DNA from 2 places in the Vibrio sp. 03_296 genome. Region 1 is predicted to be linked to the other one. Evidence: riboswitches for the same ligand, from Rfam matches in the RefSeq annotation. Region 1 holds a riboswitch; the other holds the start of a gene.
What was found. Region 1 has a riboswitch for cyclic di-GMP ahead of CIK04_RS21615 (TfoX/Sxy family DNA transformation protein). Riboswitches for the same ligand answer to the same signal wherever they lie in the genome.
Positions count from the first base shown of each region.

Region 2: it holds a riboswitch for cyclic di-GMP, as region 1 does, so the genes downstream of both, gbpA (N-acetylglucosamine-binding protein GbpA) here and CIK04_RS21615 (TfoX/Sxy family DNA transformation protein) in region 1, are expected to answer to the same signal.

Region 1 is NZ_NPKW01000157.1:28,137-32,315, reverse strand. Features, by position in the region: gene torD (molecular chaperone TorD) at 1-484, shown strand, start outside; gene purR (HTH-type transcriptional repressor PurR) at 795-1,799, shown strand; cyclic di-GMP riboswitch class I at 1,997-2,085, shown strand; gene CIK04_RS21615 (TfoX/Sxy family DNA transformation protein) at 2,201-2,794, shown strand; gene CIK04_RS21610 (TVP38/TMEM64 family protein) at 2,919-3,596, shown strand; gene CIK04_RS21605 (DUF2007 domain-containing protein) at 3,610-3,918, shown strand; gene CIK04_RS21600 (alpha/beta fold hydrolase) at 3,964-4,179, opposite strand, start outside.
Region 2 is NZ_NPKW01000046.1:79,895-84,073, reverse strand. Features, by position in the region: gene CIK04_RS04150 (pyridoxal-dependent decarboxylase) at 1-21, shown strand, start outside; gene gbpA (N-acetylglucosamine-binding protein GbpA) at 120-1,577, opposite strand; cyclic di-GMP riboswitch class I at 1,716-1,808, opposite strand; gene rarD (EamA family transporter RarD) at 2,085-2,984, shown strand; gene CIK04_RS04135 (START domain-containing protein) at 3,027-3,668, opposite strand; gene yqfB (N(4)-acetylcytidine aminohydrolase) at 3,812-4,126, shown strand.

The sequences.
Region 1 (4,179 bases):
ATCCGTTAACGCCTTTGTCGACGCACTCAATCGTCTTGTTGACCGTCAAGATGCGCAATTGGAATTAGCGGCAGATTTTTGTGACCTATTTTTGAAAACCGCAAAACATGGCGCGCTGCCATACGCATCAATTTACCTTACAAAAGATGGCCTACTCAATGGCGAGCCGGCACAAAAAATGGATGCTTGGCTAAAAAAACATGGTGTGCAGGTCAATCAACAACTAAATGAACCGGCCGATCACTTAGCGATCATGCTCGACTTTCTTGGCAACCTCATCATTCGCTCAAATGAGTTTGAACAAGATCGCCACATGGAAGATGCTTTCATCGAGCAAAACACATTTATTCAAGAAATGTTGCTCTCTTGGTTACCTACCTTCTCTCAACGAGCAGCACAATATGATGAGTTTGGCTTCTATAACAGCGCAATAAAACTACTTGTTGCGTTTTGTATGCTGGACAGCGACTATTTAGTTGGATAATAATTACGCCCTTATCAATAGAGCAAACACTCGGTTACACTTTAACCACTAAAGTGTGAACACGGATACACATTTCGCTGTTTGAGTAGGTTGCCACTCTTGCCGTCTCAGTCTAAAATTGAGACCGCAATCGATAAAATATGATTTTAATGCAAACCGCTGAAATACAGCGGTTTTTGTGTTTATTTAAAGCTAAGCTGCTGCTTTTCTAGTGTGTCTTCCTTACAAAGCGAATTCGGAGAAAGGTAGCAAACTGTGTTGCAACAAAGAATCGTAGATTCAAAATGCAACCTTAGACAGGACAATACCTATGGCCACAATTAAAGATGTCGCGCGTCTCGCTGGAGTATCCACGACCACAGTGTCGCACGTAATCAACAAAACGCGTTTTGTTGCAGAAGCCACTCAAGAAAAAGTCATGAAAGCGGTTGACGAGCTCAACTACGCGCCTAGCGCAGTAGCGCGTAGCCTAAAGTGCAACACCACTCGTACTATTGGTATGCTGGTCACTCAATCTACCAATTTGTTCTTTTCTGAAGTGATTGATGGCGTAGAAAGCTACTGTTACCGCCAAGGTTATACGCTAATTCTTTGTAATACGGGCGGTATCTACGAGAAGCAACGTGATTACATTCGTATGCTTGCGGAAAAACGCGTAGATGGCATTTTGGTGATGTGTTCAGACCTCACTGAAGAACTACGCGAAATGCTTGATAAGCATGCAGATATTCCTAAAGTGATTATGGACTGGGGTCCAATCAGCTCACAAGCCGATAAAATTATCGATAACTCAGAGGAAGGTGGCTACTTGGCCACTAAGTACTTGATTGAAAATGGTCATACAAAAATTGCGTGTTTAAGTGGTCACTTTGAAAAAGCCGCGTGCCAAGAGCGCATCCAAGGCTTTAAACGCGCGATGAAGGAAGCTAATATTGCCGTTAACAACGAGTGGATCCTTGAAGGAAACTTTGAATGTGATACGGCTGTGATGGCTGCTGACAAGATCGCGTCGTGGCAAGATCGCCCAACGGCGGTCTTCTGCTTCAACGACACCATGGCACTGGGTTTGATGAGCCGCCTTCAACAGTCAGGCCTTCGCATTCCTGAAGACATCTCTGTGATCGGCTACGATAATATTGAGTTGGCGGAATACTTCTCACCACCGCTAACAACCATCCACCAGCCAAAACGCCGTGTTGGTAAAAATGCATTTGAGATCCTTCTCGAACGTATTAAGGACAAAGAGCATGACAAACGCGTGTTTGAAATGCATCCCGAGTTAGTGGTTCGTGATACCGTTAAAAAAATCAATTAGTTAAGACTAATATTCTAAAGCATCCAAATCTGGATGCTTTTTTTTTCATTCTTAGTAAGTGATTTGTTAAGTCAAATTCTGTTAAGTTCTTAAAAACGAGCATTCATTCACTTAACTGCAACTATTATCTGAACCAATGTCACATTTTTTATTTGAAAATGTGATGTTACTCCAATAGAAATCGTATCCTTCTAGTGTCACGCACAGGGCAAACCATTTGAAAAAGTGGGACGCAAAGCCTCCGGCCTAAACCAGACGTTTTTTGGTAGGTAGCGGGGTTACCGATGGCAAAAATGCATAACAACAAGTTTACCCATTAATGACATTGTATTTGCATTGGTTTGCTAATCTCTCGGACCTGATTTGGTGGCGTAATAGTAATTACACCGAGATAACACATCATGGATAAACCGATACTCAAAGATTCAATGAAGCTTTTTGAGCAACTTGGTGCGATAAAATCTCGCTCAATGTTTGGCGGATTCGGCCTTTTTGCAGATGAGACCATGTTCGCACTTGTGGTGAAAGACCAGCTTCATATTCGCGCAGATCAAAAATCAACATTACTTTTTGAAAAGCAAGGGCTCAAACCATACGTTTATACTAAGCGTGGGTTTCCTGTTGTCACTAAGTACTACGCGATTTCAGACGCGCTATGGCAAGACCAAAATGCACTACTCGCTTTAGCCAAACGTGCATTGGCCAGTGCTAATAATGATAAACAACTGCAAGCAACAGCAAAACCTGAACGATTAAAAGACCTACCTAACCTGCGTTTAGCCACCGAACGAATGCTTAAAAAGGCGGGAATTGAAACAGTCGAGCAGTTGGAGTCTCAAGGCGCGGTTCGTGCGTACGAAGCGATTAAAAACACCCACAGTGGTGCCGTGAGCTTAGAGCTGCTTTGGGCGTTAGAGGGAGCCATCAATGGTACGCACTGGAGTGTGATTCCTCAGCAACGTCGAGACGAATTAGTGAATAAATTGTCTTTGTAGGCAAGCACGTTTATTATTTCTTATAGATTAAAACCACATCAAAATGATGTGGTTTTTTTATATCGTTTGAAAGATTTTCTGTCTCAATCAGGTCTGATAACCAAGCTATCTGGAGAAAAATTGAATGAACAAAAAACTCGTATTCGGAATCTTGCTTATCGCGACCATTATTTTATTGGCGGTTAATTTTAGTCAATACCTCACACTCGACAACGCTAAAGCACAACAACTTGCCCTGAACAGTTTTATTGAAGAAAAATTTCTGTTTGCTTCAATAAGCTATTTTGTCATTTACGTTGGTCTTACCGCCTTTTCAGTTCCTGGAGCTACCGTCGTCACGCTATTAGGCGCTGCTCTGTTTGGTTTTTGGTATAGCCTACTTCTTGTCTCGTTTGCCAGCACCATTGGGGCAACCATCGCATTTTTGAGTAGTCGCTACCTGCTAAAAGATTGGGTGCAGGCACGTTTTGGAGACAAACTTAGCGCGATCAACCAAGGCGTTGAAAAGGATGGCGCCTTTTATCTATTTTCATTACGCTTGATCCCTGTCTTCCCATTTTTCCTGATTAATTTGCTAATGGGTTTAACACCAATTTCCATTGGTCGTTACTATCTTACTAGCCAGATAGGCATGCTACCTGGTACGGCTGTCTACCTAAATGCGGGGACACAATTGGCCGACATCAACTCGTTGTCGGGGATACTTTCACCGACAGTATTAGCCTCATTTGCGTTATTGGGTGTCTTTCCTATCGCTGTAAAATGGATCATGAGTAAATTTAGACCTCAACTCTCTTCATAAAAGGAATTCACTTATGAAGATATTCACCGCCAACACGCCTATAGAAGCGCATATCGTGTGCCAATTACTGATGAATGAAGCGGTACAATGTGAGGTTCGAGGTGAGGGTTTATTTGGCTTGAGAGGTGAGTTACCAGCAACTGAGGATACCAATCCATACATTTGGCTATTGGAACCTGAGAAAGTCGATTTTGCTAAAGCGATATTAGCCAGCTATCGTGAGCAGCAAGTAGCGCATCAAAATTGGCTATGCCCACAGTGCGGAGAAGAAATAGAAGGTCAATTTGGAGCTTGCTGGCATTGTGGGCAAGTACTTGAGTAATGAGCGCAATTGACAGAGGAAGGCACTAGCCTTCCTCATGTTTTATTAGATTTGGCGTTGGATAAAATCGATCGAATGCTGGTTAAACTCGTCGGGCTTTTCCACATTGCACACATGGCCACAGTTTTTTATCTCTAGCAACTCACTCTGGGTGTGAGCAGCAACCATCTCTTTGACGGGTTTAATAAACATATAATCACGCTCTCCCATCAAATATAGCGTTGGGATCGGCAATTCACGCTCTTTGAAATAACGCATCAG
Region 2 (4,179 bases), on a different contig from region 1:
GCCAATTTGAATGCCACTTAGGGCGGAAAAGAACAGATTAACGCGAGATAAAAAAAGCGATGCCAATTGGCATCGCTTTGGTCGTTATGCATGTGATAAATCACATATAGGGGATAGGTTTACAGTTTGTCCCACGCCATTTGCCAGTGTGAGCCTGTACCCGGCTGGTATTGAGTTGCGGTTGGTGTCCATTGAACACAATAACCTGAGTATGGGAATGGCTTACATTGGTAAATGGCACCGTCACTAGCGAGCACTTTGGTGCCCGCCGTGTACGAGCTCAAGCCATCTGGGAAGACAAAATCGTAATCGTTACTTGGCGGTGGTGTTTGCGTTTCCGTCAGCATGAAGTCAGACGTTTGCTGTTTTTGCAGTGTACCGTCTTTATCTAGGACTTTCGTCACCAGCATATGGTGACCTGCTTCGGATTTACTCAATGTCATGGTGACCGCTTTGTTCTCACCATCAGTCATTGCAACCGTTTCAAAAGCAAGCGGCTCTTTGTGGTGGTTATAGATGGTCAGTTCCGTCGTAATATCGCCAGTTGCTTGTAAGCCTAAATCAAGCGTTACAGGCGCATCGCCAATTTGATACTCAGAGGCCAAACCCGATAGGGTGACGTCGTACTCAGGTGCAGGGGTTTCAATTTTATAGCCGATCTCGACACGCTGCAGGTTGCTGCCAGACTTAAGGAAAATTGGGTTAGTACCATAAACCGGAACGAATTGATTTTGTTCGTTGAGCTGACCTGCTGCGATCTCGCTTTGGGTTTGGTTAATTTTCACCGCGAGAGCGTGTGACCAATTGTTTGCTACTGTCAACGCGTCGCTGTCGATCGCCAGTTCTGTCGTGTAGGCCGGATTCTCACCCGCGAGATCAAATACGCGTGTAAAGACGGTGTCACCAACATTGAGATTCATGGTTGGAATGATCTGGCCACCTTGTTGCCAATCTGGCAGAGCAGGGCCATCGCCATCGAATTTGACATCAATAACATTGTAAAAAGAGGCAGCGGTGTCACCCACATCCCAAACCGCCAAAATCACTTGGTAACCTTCGCGTTCAGGTACATTACATGTGTGGCTAACGCGTTTCGGCGGTTGAACCATGCCACCGTCCACGACGCAGAAAGGGGTGAGATCGAATGAGGCGCGAGCAAGTGGTTGGTTTGGATTCCAATCTGGTTTGGTGATGTAATATTTCCAATCTTTGGTCACGTGATTGGCGGTAAAGGTCCACTCAAAGTTTTGCGCGCCAGCTTGAATCGGGCGTTTTACCCAACGGTCTGCGGTTTGCTCATCAAGTGCGTTGGCTAACGCGCTCTCGGCGCTGGCAATTTTACCATCGCGCGGACCAGACGCAGGGAAGCCATCTGGCCCTTCAACGCTTTGCGGTTCATATTGAATCGCGCCACAGTTGGTGTTTTTCTCCCCAGTTGACGCAGCGAACTTACACAGTGTCACACGAGCTTCAGCGACACCATTTTCCACTGCAGAAACATAACCATGGCTCATTGCGGTTCCGCTTACGACGGATAGAGCAATGGCCAGTAAGGTTTTTTGCGGTTGTTTTTTCATAACATACTCTTTTTGATTGCTGACTTTATTTGGCTATATTGCCAATGTTCAACCACAGCATACGCATGTTATTCCCAAGGCGATGAATGGCTCGTAAAGAGCGCACTGACGTGCTTGGTGAGAACACTCTCTAGTGAGAGCGGCGGCCCCGCTATCTTGGGTATGGTAAAAAATACCGACAGACCGGAAGCTTTGCGTCCCATCTTTTCAGAAGGTTTGCCTATGTGTGATGTCAGGCATAATTTAGGATGAGAATAACGAAGAGGCGAATTAATTGATTGGATTTGGAATTAATTTCTCGAAAAAGAGTGATGAAATAAACAGATGATTTAGAAGCGTTATTTATAGGTGTGGATATATTAATTAAACCAATCAAACGCTGTGTTTAATATAAGCGATCTATGTAAGGGGAGATATTTTGTGATTCTATGTATTTGCAAAATATCATAGCGAAAAATGGAGTGTAGAGTTAGAATTGCCACGTCTTTACTATGTCATCGAGCACTTATGAAAACCACCAGCTATGGCAATATCATGGCGGCCATCTCCTTTCTTATTTGGGGCCTGACACCAATCTATTACCGTTTGATGCCGTCTGCTCAAATGGATGAGCTGTTGGCTATGCGCATCATTGCTTCTGTTCCAGTTGGCTTGGTGCTCGTGTACTTCATTACAGGCAAGTTCCCTGAATTTCGTCGAGTTTGGCACGATAAGCGATCGCTACTTTATACCTTGATCGCCGCGTTGCTGATGTGCATCTCATGGTCCACCTTCACTTGGGCGCTGACCAATGATCGCGTGATTGATGCTAGTCTAGGTTTTTTCATTAGCCCGTTAATGATGGTGGCACTTGGCGTGTTGGTGCTCAAAGAAACGCTCTCACCGGGAAAAAAACTGGCGATCTTTTTTGCCGCTTTAGGGCTGGGGTATCAAATTGTCCATTACGGTGAAATTCCGTACGTTGCATTAACTATGGGGGTGTTTTTTACCCTCTACGGTTTTTGTAAAAAGAAAATAGCCTACGATTGGAGCACGACATTATTTTTTGAAGCATTACTACTTGTTCCTGTGGCCACTATTTATATGGCGATGAAATACGCGCAAGGCGACGCGGTTTCCCTTTCCTCCGATCTTTCAACGCTATTATTATATTTGGGTAGCGGACCGGTCACCATCGCGCCCCTTATTTTTTATTCCATTGCTATTCGTTATACCAATATGACGAACATTGGCCTGATGCAATATATTGAGCCAACGTTACAGTTTCTCCTTGCCGTGTTTATTTTTGCTGAGTATTTCGACCAAGTGAAAATGGTGAGCTTTGGCTTGATTTGGTTTGGTTTGCTGTTGACGATTGCAGAAACATTGACAAACAGAGTCAAACGCCGCTCTGTTCGTTTAACGTGATTTGATAACGGATAACGGATAGTAGATGATGATCGATTGAGGCTACTCGGAAATGTGTGGATGCCGAAGGAGTTGAAAACGCGGTAACTGCTCACGTAAGCCCTCAAATGTGGCGCGCGCACTTTCCTTGGCCAGCTTGTTCACTAACCAATCGGGTAGAGCACCGCCAGGATTAGCGAACGCGGTGTATTCAATGTGAGTGGTGTCGTTGGTGAGCTTATTCAGTACCCAGCTCGCTTTGACTTGCGTGATGCGAATGTAGCCAGGATCCCGAGGGAAAGCCGTCTCAGGTGCATCGCTGATCTGCAAGGTGAATCCAGCTTCATCTAGGCTGTACTTTGAATAAGTCAGCATATCGCGATTTTGTGCAGGCCAAGGTGCCGCAAATTGGGTGTAAACGATGTTTTCTCGCGGTGATAGCTGTTGCACAACGTGGCTGTGAGCAACATTATCAATCCAGTTAGGTACGTTGTCAGTGTCTTCGAGTAATTTCAAAAATGCGGCATAGCTGGTGGGGAAAAACATTTGAGCACGAATCTCCACCAAGCCATCTGTGTGCTCACGATAATGGATGGTGATACCATTGTCGCTGGAATCAAAAATCCAACCTTGCTGTGGCGATGCCAAAGTCGCAGGGTTGAATAAAAATAAACAAAGGCTTAGCAGTAGAATTATCCGTTTCATATCAGCTCTTTCCGTGTTTTAGGTTATTCATTCAAACACATATACAACGTTATGAAAATGCGCATTGCATCAGTTCACTGATTTAAGTGTATGACGAATGCATTCTAATGCCCCTTTTGGCTGATCAAATAGAAGAGGTAGTGATGACAGCACCAACCAAAATGACTTTTTTCTCACGTTTTGAAGCAGACATTCTTGCAGGCAAGAAAACCATCACAATTCGCGACGAGTCAGAAAAGGACTATCAACCAGGAACCACAGTTGAAGTCTCGACACTAGAGGAAGGGCGTGTTTTCTGCCAACTGAAAATCTTAAGCGTGGAACCTATTGCATTCTCGGCGTTGAATCAGTTTCATGCAGAACAAGAAAACATGACGCTGGAAACGTTGAAAGAAGTCATTCAAGAAATTTACCCTGGGATAGAGCAGTTGTACGTCATCCAATATCAGCGAGTATAGCTTGTTGAACTTTGCGGCAATTGCATAATGCAAATTCATTTTTGCAATTTGCA